DNA from 4 places in the Aeromicrobium wangtongii genome. Region 1 is predicted to be linked to each of the others. Evidence: predicted binding sites of a transcription regulator. Region 1 holds the regulator's gene; each other region holds the start of a gene.

What was found. The regulator LexA, encoded in region 1, represses DNA repair genes until DNA is damaged. The targets are predictions, from matches to a motif close to TCGAACANNTGTTCGA.
Region 2: a site for LexA is predicted at 1,314-1,329, ahead of NQV15_RS09705 (HNH endonuclease signature motif containing protein). Genes of this name have one in related genera too.
Region 3: a site for LexA is predicted at 1,360-1,375, ahead of NQV15_RS06470 (HNH endonuclease signature motif containing protein). Genes of this name have one in related genera too.
Region 4: a site for LexA is predicted at 2,035-2,050, ahead of NQV15_RS15690 (HNH endonuclease signature motif containing protein). Genes of this name have one in related genera too.

Annotation. Positions count from the first base shown of each region.
Region 1 covers NZ_CP102173.1:2,256,036-2,259,391, forward strand. Annotated here, with positions in the region: gene NQV15_RS11060 (SDR family NAD(P)-dependent oxidoreductase) at 6-842, opposite strand; gene lexA (transcriptional repressor LexA) at 926-1,654, shown strand; gene galE (UDP-glucose 4-epimerase GalE) at 1,843-2,808, opposite strand; gene NQV15_RS11075 (selenium-binding family protein) at 2,867-3,356, opposite strand, start outside.
Region 2 covers NZ_CP102173.1:1,958,701-1,962,056, forward strand. Annotated here, with positions in the region: gene NQV15_RS09705 (HNH endonuclease signature motif containing protein) at 5-1,177, opposite strand; gene NQV15_RS09710 (CAP domain-containing protein) at 1,418-1,858, opposite strand; gene NQV15_RS09715 (RtcB family protein) at 1,984-3,156, opposite strand.
Region 3 covers NZ_CP102173.1:1,274,075-1,277,430, reverse strand. Annotated here, with positions in the region: gene NQV15_RS06475 (peptide chain release factor 3) at 1-41, shown strand, start outside; gene NQV15_RS06470 (HNH endonuclease signature motif containing protein) at 51-1,340, opposite strand; gene NQV15_RS06465 (ribonucleotide-diphosphate reductase subunit beta) at 1,443-2,429, opposite strand; gene NQV15_RS06460 (ribonucleoside-diphosphate reductase subunit alpha) at 2,426-3,356, opposite strand, start outside.
Region 4 covers NZ_CP102173.1:3,185,740-3,189,095, forward strand. Annotated here, with positions in the region: gene NQV15_RS15685 (SDR family oxidoreductase) at 1-679, opposite strand, end outside; gene NQV15_RS15690 (HNH endonuclease signature motif containing protein) at 725-2,014, opposite strand; gene NQV15_RS15695 (class I SAM-dependent methyltransferase) at 2,126-2,713, opposite strand; gene rarD (EamA family transporter RarD) at 2,747-3,356, shown strand, end outside.

The DNA of each region.
Region 1 (3,356 bases):
TCGGCTCAGCGCAGCCCGGCCCTGCGCAAGCGGTAGGCACCCAACCGGCGCATCGCCCGATCGGCGTGCATCGACGCCGCCGGCGCCAGCGAGGCCGTCCGCGCGATACCGCCGCGCCAGGCGGGGAGGGTCTTGACGACGCGCGCGGTGCCGAACATCCCCACCAGCTCGGCGGCCACCTTCTCGGGCGTCAGCATGACGCCGGCCGCCAGCGCCTCGCGGGCCCCGCCTCGGACGTCGAAGCCGTCGACCATCGCGGTGGCGACGCCGTCGGGGCACACCGCGTGCACGCCGATCCCGTCGTCGTGCAGCTCGGCGGCCACCGAGGTGACGACGGAGAGGACCGCGGCCTTCGTGGCGGCGTAGACGCTCAGGCCGGGAACCGGTGCGTGCGCGCTGAGCGAGGCGAGCACACCGATCTCGCCGCCGGGGACGCCATCGCTCGCCTGGGCGCGGAACGCGTCGGTCGCCACCCGCAGGCCCCACATCACGCCGAGCACGTTGACGTCGACCGTCAGACGCACCTGCTCGTCGGTCAGCTCCGGCAGGTCGCCGTCGAAGGCAACGCCGGCATTGCACACCCACGCACCCAGCGGTGCGATCTCCCGCGCCAGATCGGCCACCGCCCGGTTCGCCGCCGGGTCCGTGACGTCCAGCGCCAGTCCGGAGTGCGCGCCGAGCTCGGTCGCGGTCCGCTGCGCACCCGCCGCGTCGACGTCGGTCACCAGCACGTCGTAGCCGCGCTCGACCAGCTCGGCGCAGATCGCTCGCCCGATCCCCCGCGCACCTCCCGTCACGACGGCAGATCGACGGGTTCCGGGACTCACGCGGGGCTGGCTCACGCCGAAAACCTAGGCCACCCCCTCGCGACACGCCATCGAACATATGTTTGAACATGCGCCCCGGTTCGGGATAGCCTTTCCCCATGACCGATGATCGCAACGCCGACGTCACCGAGCTGCCCGACGGCCCCGCCGACTCCTCGGGCCTCACCACGCGCCAGCGCAAGGTGCTGGAGTTCTTGCGCGACGAGATCGAGAAGCGCGGCTACCCGCCCAGCATGCGCGAGATCGGTGCAGCGGTCGGCCTGACCAGCACCTCGTCGGTCGCCCACCAGCTGCGGGCACTCGAGGGGCTGGGCTACGTCAAGCGCGATCCCAACCGTCCCCGCGCCCTGGAGATCTTCCTGCCGGACGTCCTGAAGGCACGCCGCTCGATGAGCGGCGCGCCCGAGGGTGACAGCGGGGTCGACGAGACCGGCATCGGCGACGCAATGCCCAGCGCGGTCAACATCCCGATGGTGGGACGTATCGCGGCCGGCGGTCCGATCCTGGCCGAGCAGCGCGTCGAGGAGATCTTCCCGATGCCCAAGTCGCTGGTCGGCGAGGGGACGCTGTTCATGCTGGAGGTCTCCGGCGACTCGATGGTCGACGCGGCGATCTGCAGCGGCGACTACGTGGTCATCCGCCAGCAGCCCGATGCCGAGAACGGGGAGATCGTCGCGGCGATGCTCGACGGTGAGGCCACGGTCAAGACCTTCCAGCGCAAGGACGGCAAGGTCTGGCTGCTGCCGCACAACGACGACTACTCCCCCATCGACGGCACCCACGCCACGATCCTGGGCAAGGTCACCGCGGTCATCCGGCGCGTCTGAGCACTGCCCCGACCGGACTGGCGGTCCCGCGAGGCGGGACCAACGATGAGGGTTTGGGGTAGTCCTAGCTACCCAAAACCATCATCCTGCGTCCCCCACCACGATCCGCACGCCAAGGCGGGACCGACGATGAGGGTTTTGGGCAGTCCTGGCTACCCAAAATCCTCATCGTCGGTCCGCCGCGCCGGTCAGGCGGGGTGGTTCTGGCGCGCCTGCCAGGCGCTGCGGACCATCTCCTCGACCGAGTGGCTCATGGTCCAGCCGAGGTCCCGGGTGGCCAGCTCTCCGGAGGCCACGATGCGCGCGGGGTCCCCGGGGCGGCGGTCGGCGATCTCGGGCTCGAAGTCGATGCCGGTCGCTGCGGCCACGGCGGTCATGATCTCGCGCACCGACACCCCGTCGCCGCTGCCCAGGTTGTAGACCGGCTCCAGGTCTTCGCCGGCCAGCAGCTTCTTGGCGGCGACCACGTGCGCGTCGGCCAGGTCGGCGACGTGCACGTAGTCACGCACGCACGTCCCGTCGGGCGTCGGGTAGTCGGTGCCGTTGATGCGCGGCGTGCGCCCATCGACCAGGGCGTCCAGGACCAGCGGGAACAGGTTGTGAGGGCTGGTGTCGTAGAGCTCGGGGACGGCCGAGCCGACCACGTTGAAGTAGCGCAGCGAGGTGTGGTGCAGGCCGAACGCCTTGGCGGCATCGCGCAGCAGCCACTCCCCGATCAGCTTGCTCTCGCCGTACGGCGACTCCGGCGTGGTCGAGGTCTGCTCGGTGACCAGGTCGACATCGGGCGTGCCGTAGACCGCGGCGCTGGAGGAGAACACGATCTTGTCGACGTCGGCCTCGTGCATGGCCCGCAGCAGCGCAACGGTTCCCTGGACGTTCTGCTCGTAGGTGTGCAGCGGGCGCTGCACCGAGACGCCGGCGTACTTGAACCCGGCCAGGTGCACCACGGCGTCGACGCCGTGCTCGGACATCGCCCGGGTGACGGTGGCCGAGTCCAGGATCGAGCACTCGACGAAGGGCACGTCGTCCGGCACGAACTCGCGGTGGCCGCTGGACAGGTCGTCCACGACGACACAGTCCAGCCCTGCCAGGCCGAAGGCACGCACGATGTGGGAACCGATGTAGCCGGCGCCGCCGGTCACGAGGACAGTCATGGCCCCAGCCTGTCACGGCCCGGGAACGGACGTTCCCGGGGCCGGTGGTCCGCCGTGATCACTTGAAGCGCAGGTGCCCCGCGTTGTAGGTGCGTCCGGCCTTGACCTTGATGTAGTGCTTGCCGGTGAACGTGCGGCCGATACCACGCCAGGAGTCAGCGTTGAGGGTGATCTTCCAGCGGCCCGGGGTCAGGCCGGCGACGTAGAAGTTGCCGCGGCCGTCGGTCAGGTCCGTGCGCAGGACGCGCTTGCCGTCCTGCGACGTCAGCGTCACCATCATCTCGGTGCCCGTCTTGCCCTTGACGCGGCTGACGTGGCCCTTGACGATGGCGCCCTTCTTGGAGATCACCCGGGTGCTCCGGCTGTTGCCGGTGCCCGAGATGTCGATCGTCTTGATGCCGCCGGCGCCCAGCGCCTTGCAGTGCGTCCGGTACATCCAGCCCTTGAAGCCGCGCGGCTTCTTGCCCTGCTCGGCGCTCGTGGCGGGATTGGGGTTGGCCCGACGGGCGATGCCCTCGAGTCCACTGTTCGCGCCGCCCGACAGCTTG
Region 2 (3,356 bases), 300 kb from region 1:
GGTCCTAGGCGGCGCGAGGTTCCTGTTTCGTGAACCTGGCGTGGCGTCTGGGTCTCTGCTCGGGGTCGATCCGGGTTGGCGGGATGATCTCGGGGATCCCGTCGGCTCCCATCCGAGCTTCCCACTCCCCTTCGTGGACCAGGAAATGATGGAAGTGGCACAACAAGGCTGCGTTGTTGAGGTCGGTCGGTCCGCCCTCTGACCAGAAGTTGAGGTGGTGGGCTTCGCACCACGCCGGTGGGCGGTCGCAGTCCGGGAACACGCAGCCCTTGTCACGTACGGCCAGCGCCAACCGCTGGTGGCGGTCGTAGAGGCGCTTGGTCATCCCGTGGTCGATGACCCGGGTGCCGTTCTCCAGATACAGAGCGACGAGGTGCGCGTTGCACGCCAGACGCTGGGCCTTGCGGGCTGACATCGGAGTGCCGGAGGTGTTGGTCGCTGTTCCCTGGCCAGTGCGCAAGTCATCAACATCGATCGTGACGGCCACAGTCGCAGCGAGGCCACCGGACTGCGGCAACGCCCCTGTCGGCAGGTGGGTGATGAGCTCGGTGAACGCGTGCCCGAGCTTGCGATCCCTCGGCAACGCCAACCAGTCATCGGCGCCCATGCCGTGGTGCTCAGCATTGGCCGCCGTGCGACGTGGGGCGATGATCCCTTCCAGGGCCGCCCGCAGGGTGTCGGCATCCGCATCGGGGATCGTGAACGCCCCATGCGTGGTTCCATCACCCCGCCGCCGCATCGACAGCTTGGTTGCGTCCCACGCCTTCTGCTCCTGCTTGCGCAGCTGCTCACCCAGGTGCTCATCGGCACCGTCGGGGTCGATCACTTCGAGGACTCTGTTCGCCAGCCGCTTCAGATCGTCCAGACCGTACTCGCCGGCGAGGCGGATCAGGTGCGCCTCGGCATCGGTCCGCTCTTGGTCCCCGCACCAGTCGGGCAACGCATCGATCGCCTTCATGATCACCGCCGCCTGATCGGTGGACAGGTCACCGCGAGCCCAAGCCGCTTGACTGGCCTCGACCCCGGTCACCCGAGCCAGCCCGACCAGCTTGGCCGCCTCGCCCTTGCTGATCCCGGCGCTGGCAGCAAGCCAAGTCGTCGTGGACGTTGCACCGTCGTCCTTCGCGAGGCCCATGTCCTCGGCGCATCCAGCCAGTCGCGACAACGCGGCATCCATCGACGTCCGCGCCCTCACGACCGCGAGCGCGACCTGCTTGACCTCCGAACCGGTCAACGTCCAGGGCTCGAGCGCGGCGAGATCCTCACTGACCGATGAGAGTTGATCGAGGATCATGGACGGGCTCCGGAGCGACTAGAACGTATGTTCGATTCTATCCGACATGCGTCTGCCCTCGCAAGGCCTCATCCGCACTAATTTGCTGTTATTTCAGTACTTAAGCGGCCAAAACTACCGCTATCAGCGGGCGCCGAAGACCTGCGCGTAGTACCAGCGGCCGGAGGAGTCCTTCGCGGCTCCGACCCCGATGTAGCGGTACGACTTGGTCAGGATGTTGCGGCGGTGACCGGGCGACTTCATCCAGGCCTTCGTGACCGACTTGACCGAGGTGTATCCGTAGGCGACGTTCTCACCCACGCGCGACAAGTGGCACTTCTTGAGCACGACCCGGATGTCCTGGTGGAACATCCGCTTCGCCTTGGCCTGCCGACGGGCGTGCGCCTCGGCGTAGCGGTCGACACAGCTGGATGCCTTGAGCTTCTTGAGGTCGCGCTTGGTGCGCTCGGCATTGGTCTTCTTCACGACATCGGACTCGATCTTGCCCGAGGACGCCGCGGACGCCGGCGCGACAGGCAGGATCAGCAGGGCTGCGAAAAGGGCGATCAGGAGGGGTCTGCGCATGAGATGGCTCCGGGGGAAGGCGGATCGTTCACCCGAGGACGCTACCCGCCCGTCTCGACCTCACCAACTCGCGCCGGTGTGACCGTCGCTGGAGGGGGCCGACTCCCGTCAGCCCCCTCCCCCGGTCAGTCGCCCTTCACGTTGACGATCTGCCGCAGCGTGTGACGAACCTCGACCAGGTCAGCAGCGTCCTGCATGATCACGTCGATGTCCTTGTACGCCGCGGGGATCTCGTCGACGAAGGCCGCCGTGTCGCGGTACTCGATGTCTCCCATCGCGACCCGCAGATCGTCCTGGGTGAACTGCTTGCGGGCCTTGGACCTGCTGTACTCGCGCCCGGCCCCGTGGGGGGACGAGTTCAGGGCAACCGGGTTGCCCTTGCCCACCACGACGTACGACCGCGTTCCCATGGACCCCGGGATCAGGCCCATCGTGCCGGAGGAAGCGTCGATCGCCCCCTTGCGGGACAGCCAGACGTCCTTGCCGAAGTGCTTCTCCCGGGCCGTGTAGTTGTGGTGGCAGTTGATCTCCTCGAGCCGCTCCACCTCGTCCGTGCCGACCCAGTCCGCGAAGCACGCCACGACCCGGTCCATCATCTCCGCGCGGTTGAGCAGCGCGTACTTCTGCGCCCACTGCAGCTCGGTGATGTACGCATCGAACTCGTCCGTGCCCTCCACGAGGTACGCCAGATCGCGATCCGGCAGATCGATCCACCATTTGCGGCACAGCTCCTGCGCGATCGCGATGTGCCGCTGCGCGATCTTGTTGCCGACACCGCGCGATCCGGAGTGCAGGAACAACCACACCCGGTCGTCCTCGTCGAGGCTGACCTCGATGAAGTGATTGCCCGATCCGAGCGTGCCGAGCTGCAGCTCCCAGCTCTTCGCCCGGTCGGCCGGGTCGAACCCAGCGGCCTCGGCATCGGCGCGCAGCTCGTTCACGCGCGCCTGGGTGTGCGCTCGGGTGATCGCGCGGTTGGCGACCCCGGCGGACAACGGGATCGCCCTTTCGATCGCCAGGCGCAGCGTCCGGCGATCCGTCGGCAGCTCGGAGGCCACGTACGGCGTCTTGACCGCGATCATCCCGCAACCGATGTCGACCCCGACAGCAGCGGGGATGATCGCGCCGAGCGTCGGGATCACCGAGCCGACCGTCGCCCCCTTGCCCAGGTGGGCGTCGGGCATCAGTGCGAGGTGCGGGTAGATGAACGGCATGCTGCTGGCCGTGTGGGCCTGATCGCGGGCGTTGGAGTCCAGGATGGAAGCCCAGCTGAACAACCGCTGGGAGAGCTTCTCCATGAGATGTCACTTTCGGTGAGTGGGTGGATACAACAAAAAAGCCCCGACCGCAGGCGCGGTCGAGGCTCGGTGTCCGGAGCGGTTGGCTGGTCAGCCAGCGCTGGTTCCCGGGTACGGGGCATCGGCCGCAGGCCATCCCTGGCGATTGCGGAACGAGAGCTCGAGCTGCACGAGATAACTACGGCGAATCGGCGTCGACA
Region 3 (3,356 bases), 980 kb from region 1:
CCGACGTCCTGCTCGAAGAGCTTCCCGCCGGCGGCAACTGACACCTGCTCTCAGGCGGCGCGGGGTTCCTGCTTGGTGAACCTGGCGTGGCGCCTGGGTCTCTGCTCTGGGTCGATGCGGGGTGGCGGGATGATCTCGGGGATCCCGTCGGCACCCATGCGCGCTTCCCACTCGCCCTCGTGGACCAGGAAGTGGTGGAAGTGGCACAGCAACGCTGCGTTGTTCAGGTCTGTGGGTCCGCCTTCTGACCAGAAGCTCAGGTGGTGCGCCTCGCACCAGGCTGGTGGCCGGTCGCAGTCGGGGAACACACATCCCTTGTCCCGGACGGCCAGGGCGAGGCGCTGGTGGCGGTCGTAGAGGCGCTTGGTCATGCCGTGGTCGATGACCCGGGTTCCGTTCTCCAGATACAGCGCGACGAGGTGCGCGTTGCACGCCAGCCGCTGCGCCTTCCTGGCTGACATGTGGGTGCCGGAGGTGTTCTCGGCGACGCCCTGCCCGGTGCGGAGGTCGTCCACGTCCACGGTGACCGCGACGGTGGCGGCCAGGCCGCCAGACTGAGGGAGCGCGCCGGTCGGTAAATGGGTGATGAGCTCGGTGAACGCGTGCCCGAGCTTCTGGTCACGACCCAGCGCCAACCAGTCCTGCGCACCCATGCCGTGGTGCTCGGCGTTGGCCGCCGTCCGGCGCGGGGCGATGATCCCCTCCAGCGCAGCGCGCAGCGTGTCCGCATCGGCCTGCGGGATGATGAACGACCCCCTGGTGGTGCCGTCACCGCGGTCCTTGACCGACATGCGGGTGGCGTCCCAGGCCTTCTGCTCCTGCTTGCGCAACTGCTCCCCGAGGTGCTCGTCCGCGCCGTCTGGGTCGATGACCTCCAAGACGCGGTTCGCGAGTCGCTTCAGGTCGTCCAGGCCGTATTCGCCGGCCAGGCGGATCAGATGCGCCTCCGCATCCGCGCGCTCTTCGTCACCACACCAGTCCGGCAAGCTGTCGATGGCCTTCATGATCACCGCCGCCTGATCCGTGGACAGGTCACCGGCTGCCCAGGCCGCCTGGCTGGCCTGGACCCCGCTCACCCGCGCGAGACCGACGAGCTTGGCGGCTTCGCCCTTGCTGATCCCCGTCGCACCCGCCAACCACACCGTCGTCGACGTCGCGCCGTCATCCTTGGCCAACCCCATGTCGTCCGCGCAACCCGCCAACCGCGACAACGCCGCATCCAGGCACGTCCGCGCCTTCACCACCGCGACGGCGACCTCACGAACCTCGCCGCCGGTCAACGCCCAGGGCTCGAGCGCAGCCAGATCATCTCTGACCGATGACAGTTGATCGAGGATCATGGACGGACTCCGAAGCGACTAGAACGTATGTTCGATTCTATCGGAGTCCGCCCGTGACCACAATGGTTCTGCACACGAAATACCCTGATATGACAGGATTTTTCAGCCCTGCTTGGCATTCACCTCGTACGACGTGTTGGTCGACTCGAAGAAGTTGACCAGCTGCAGGGTGTCGTTGGCCGTGGCCATCCACTTGGCCGGATTCGCCGCGTTGTAGTGCGGTTCGAAGCCGAGCTCCTCCAGCCGACGATCGGCCAGGTAGCGCACGTACTGGTTGATGTAGTCCGCGTTGAGGCCCAGGATCCCGCCGGGCAGAAGGTCCCGGTTGTAGGCCTCTTCCATCGACACGGCGTGCAGGATCATCTGCTGGATCTCGGCGGCGAACTCCTGGGTCGCGACGTCCGGGTTCTCCTCCAGCACCGTCAGGATCAGGTTGATGCCGAACTTGAGGTGGAGGCTCTCGTCGCGCACGATCCAGTCGATCAGCGAGCCGAAGTTGCGCAGCAGGTTCCGCTGCCGAAAGCTCAGCGCCACCATGAATCCTGAGTAGAACCAGATGCCCTCCAGGATGACGTTGTACGCCACGAGGTTGCGCACGAAGTCCTGCTTGCCCTCGGTCGTGGAGATGTCGAGGGTCTGCTCGGTCATCCGCCGGATGTAGTGGATCTCGAACTCCTCCTTGGCCGCCATCGAGGGCACCGACACGTGGGAGTCGTAGGCCGCCGCACGGTCGATCGGGAACGTCTCGAGCACGTACTCGAAGCTCATGCAGTGATTGGCCTCCTCCCACATCTGCTTGGCCAGGTACAGGTGGCACTCGGCGGCGTTGACGTACGGGTACACGCCGAAGGCCAGCGCCTTGTTGACCAGCAGCTCATTCGGGTTGAAGTAGCTCATCAGGAACGTCAGCGCGTGACGTTCCTCCTCGCTCATGCGCTCGAAGTCGGCCAGGTCCTCGCCGAGCTGGATCTCGTTCGGGAACCAGGTGTTGGCGACGGCCTGGTCGTACAGGTCCATGGCCCACTGGTAGGTGACGGGCTTGAGCAGCAGCCCCTCCTGGATGCCGGTGCCCAGGATGCCCCCGCTCACTGGCACGACTCGCAGTTCAGTCGCTCCTGCGGGTCGACCGGGCAGGCGGCACCGTCCACGACCTCGAGCTCGGCCACGGGGGCGGCGACCGCCCCGAACCCGCGACGCGGCGCTCCCCCGGCTGGCGTCTGCTGCGCAGCCTTGTTGACCTTGACGGTGCTCTGCTCGGCGGTGTGCCGCGGCATCATGTGCAGGTAGTACGTGGTCTTGACGCCCATCTCCCACGCCTTGGCGTAGAGCTCGACCATCTCCCCCACGTCCCGGCTCTGCAGGTAGATATTGCGGCTGATGGCCTGGTCGATCCACTTCTGCGCACGGGCCGCGACGTTGACGAATGCGTACGGCGAGAGCTGGAAGCTCGTGCGGTAGATCTCCTGCAGCTCGGCCGGCACCCCCTCGACCTTCGACAGGTCCCCCTGGTGTCGCAGCAGATCCTCACGGACGCTCTCCCACAGACCGAGGGCCCGCAGATCCTCGACCAGGTTCCGGTTGACCTCCAAGAACTTGCCCGAACTGGTCGCCCGGCTGAAGATCTGGCTGAACTGGGGGTCCAGGCCCGGCGTCGTCCCGGCGACCAGCCCGATGGACGCCGTCGGCGCGATCGCCATGAGGGTGGAGTTGCGGATGCCAGCCGACACCTTGCCGCGCAGGGCGTCCCAGTCCAGGCGCGTCGTGCGGTCGACGTCGACGGGCACGCCGCGGTCGGCCTCCAGCAGGTCGAGGGAGTCGATCGGCACCATGCCCTGGCTCCAGCGCGATCCCTCGAAGTTCGGGTAGGCGCCGCGCTCGCGGGCCAGATCGGCCGACACGTCGATGGCGTGCCAGCTGATGAACTCCATGACCTGGTCGATCAGGTCGTACGACTGCTCGGACTCGTAGGAGTACCCGAAACGCTCGACGACGTCGGTGAAGCCCATGACGCCGAGG
Region 4 (3,356 bases), 930 kb from region 1:
AGGCGTGGGGGTCACCCGGCTCCGCGTTGCGGCTGGCGCGCCCCTGCATGGTCTTCTCGCGGAATGCGTCGTACGCCGGGTTCTGCTCGGAGTGCGAGGCGGAGTCGCCGGCCCAGTCGGTCGAGAAGCCGCCCGGCTCGACGAGCGTCACGTGGATGCCGAAGTCGGCGACCTCCTGCGCCAGGGCCTGCGAGAAGCCCTCGAGCCCCCACTTCGACGCGTGGTAGATGCCGACCAGCGGGAACGCCGAGATGCCGCCGATCGAGGAGACCTGGATGATGTGGCCGCTGCCCTGCTCGCGCAGGAACGGCAGCGCAGCCTGGGTGACCCACAGGGCGCCGAACAGGTTGGTCTCGATCTGGGCGCGGGCCTCGTCCTCGGTCAGCTCCTCGATGAACCCGAAGTGACCGTAACCGGCGTTGTTGACCACGACGTCCAGACGTCCGAAGTGATCGTGCGCCTGCTTGACGGCCGCGAAGTCGGCGGCCCAGTCGTTGACGTCCAGGGCGATCGGGAGGATCGCGTCGCCGTACTTCTGGACGAGGTCGTCCAGGGAGTCGGTGTTGCGTGCGGTGGCGGCGACCCGGTCGCCCCGCTCGAGGGCCGCTTCGGCCCATTCACGTCCGAAACCGCGGGACGTCCCGGTGATGAACCACGTCTTGGGTGCGTTGTCGGTCATGCCCTCGACGCTACGACCGCCAGTCCGTTCCTGCACCTCATGCCGCTAGGCGGCGCGGGGTTCCTGCTTGGTGAACCTGGCGTGACGTCTAGGACGTCTCTCGGGGTCGATGCGTGGTGGCGGAATGATCTCGGGGATCCCGTCGGCTCCCATCCGGGCTTCCCACTCCCCCTCGTGGACCAGGAAGTGGTGGAAGTGGCACAGGAGCGCCGCGTTGTTCAGATCGGTCGGTCCGCCCTCGGACCAGAAGCTGAGGTGGTGCGCTTCGCACCACGCCGGCGGGCGGTCGCAATCGGGGAACACGCAGCCCTTGTCGCGGACGGCCAGGGCGAGGCGCTGGTGGCGGTCGTAAAGTCTTTTCGTCATGCCGTGGTCGATGACCCTGGTGCCGTTCTCCAGGTACAGCGCGACGAGGTGGGCGTTGCACGCCAGACGCTGGGCGTTGCGGGCTGACAAGTTCGTGCCCGAGGTGTTGGTGGCCGTTCCCTGACCGGTCCGCAGGTCGTCCACGTCCACGGTGACTGCCACGGTGGCGGCCAAACCGCCGGACTGCGGGAGTGCATCGGTCGGCAGGTGCGTGATGAGCTCGGTGAACGCGTGCCCGAGCTTGCGATCCCTCGGCAACGCCAACCAGTCATCGGCACCCATGCCGTGGTGTTCGGCATTCGCCGCTGTCCGGCGTGGGGCGATGATTCCTTCCAGTGCCGCGCGCAAGGTGTCGGCAGCTGCGTTGGGGGTGATGAACGAGCCTCGGGTGGTGCCGTCGCCTCGGTCCTTGATCGCCATCCGGGTGGCGTCCCAGGCCTTCTGCTCCTGCTTGCGCAGTTGCTCCCCGAGGTGCTCGTCCGCACCATCGGGGTCAATGACCTCCAGCACCCGGTTCGCCAACCGCTTCAGGTCGTCCAGGCCGTACTCCGCCGCGAGACGGATCAAATGAGCCTCGGCGTCAGCCCGCTCTTCGTCACCGCACCAGTCCGGCAAGGCGTCGATCGCCTTCATGATCACCGCCGCCTGATCCGTCGACAGGTCACCGCGAGCCCAAGCCGCCTGGCTGGCCTCGACCCCGCTCACCCGCGCGAGGCCGACGAGCTTGGCGGCTTCGCCCTTGCTGATCCCCGTCGCACCCGCCAACCACACTGTCGTGGAGGTCGCTCCGTCGTCCTTGGCCAGCCCCATGTCCTCCGCGCACCCAGCAAGACGGGAGAGCGCCGCATCCAGACACGTCCGGGCCCTGACCACAGCGATCGCGACCTCACGAACCTCGCCACCGGTCAACGTCCAGGGCTCGAGCGCGGCCAGATCATCACTCACCGATGACAGCTGATCCACGATCATGGACAGAACTCCGAAACGACTAGAACGTATGTTCGATTCTATCGCTCATCCGGCTCCGAGCGCAATGCTTGCCCACCAGAAATATCCTGCAATCTCAGTGTAAATGTGTCACTACGGGACGCGCAGGAACGTCACCGCGAAGTCGGCGTCCGCGGAGAACGGCACGAGGTCCCACGTGGCGAATCTCTGCTCCAGGACGAGCCCCGCCGCCTCGACATCGGCGTCGAAGTCCTCCAGCGCGAGCTCGCGGTCGGTCGCGAAGCCGACGACGATCCGTCCGCCGGGACGCACGTGGCGGCGCAGCGACTCCAGCACGAGCCGTTCCGTGCCGGGCGCGACGAACACCATGACGTTGCCGGCGACGACAGCGATGTCGAAGGGCTCCTCGTCCAGGTCGAGCTTGCTCAAGTCACCGACGACCCAGCGCGGACCGGGATGATCCTGCTCGGCCGCCTCGATCAGCACCGGGTCGGCGTCGACCCCGACGACGGTGTGGCCGCGCTCGTGGAGCACCGCTCCGACGCGTCCGGGTCCGCAGCCGGCGTCGAGGACCCGCGACCCGGGAGCCGTCACCGCGTCGATGAGCCGCGCCTCGCCGCCGAGGTCTGCACCGTCGGCAGCGAGCTGCCGGAACCGGTCGACGTACCACTGCGAGTGGCCGTCCTTGGTGCTGGTGAACCAGCGGGGAATGTCCGTCATGTGCCCATCGTCCACCAGGCGTACGCTCTGCTGGTGAACGACTCCAGAAGTGGCGTGGGCTTCGGGGTCGCCGCCTACCTGTGCTGGGGATTCTTCCCCTTGTACTGGCCGCTGCTCGACCCCGCCGGATCGCTCGAGGTGCTGGCCCACCGCTTCGTCTGGTCGATGGTCTTCGTCCTCGTGGCGATCACCGCGATGCGCAAGTGGCCGGCCATCCTCGCGATCGCCCGTGACCGCCGGCTGATGCTGATCCTGGGCATCGCCTCGGTGACGATCGCCTTCAACTGGGGCGGTTTCATCTACGGCGTGACCAACGGGCACGTCATCGAGACCTCGCTGGGCTACTTCATCAACCCGCTCGTGACGGTGCTGCTGGGTGTGTTCGTGCTGAAGGAGACCCTGCGTCCCGTGCAGTGGCTGGCCGTCGCGATCGGCGCCGCCGCCGTCGTGGTGCTGACGATCGACTACGGCCGCCTGCCGTGGGTCGCGCTGCTGGTCGCGTTCTCGTTCGCGATCTACGGATTCCTCAAGAAGAAGGCCGACCTCGGCGCCTTCGAGAGCCTCGGCATGGAGACCGCGATCCTGTTCCCGGTCGCCCTGACCTTCCTGATCGTGCTGCAGCTGCGCGGCAACCTGACCTTCG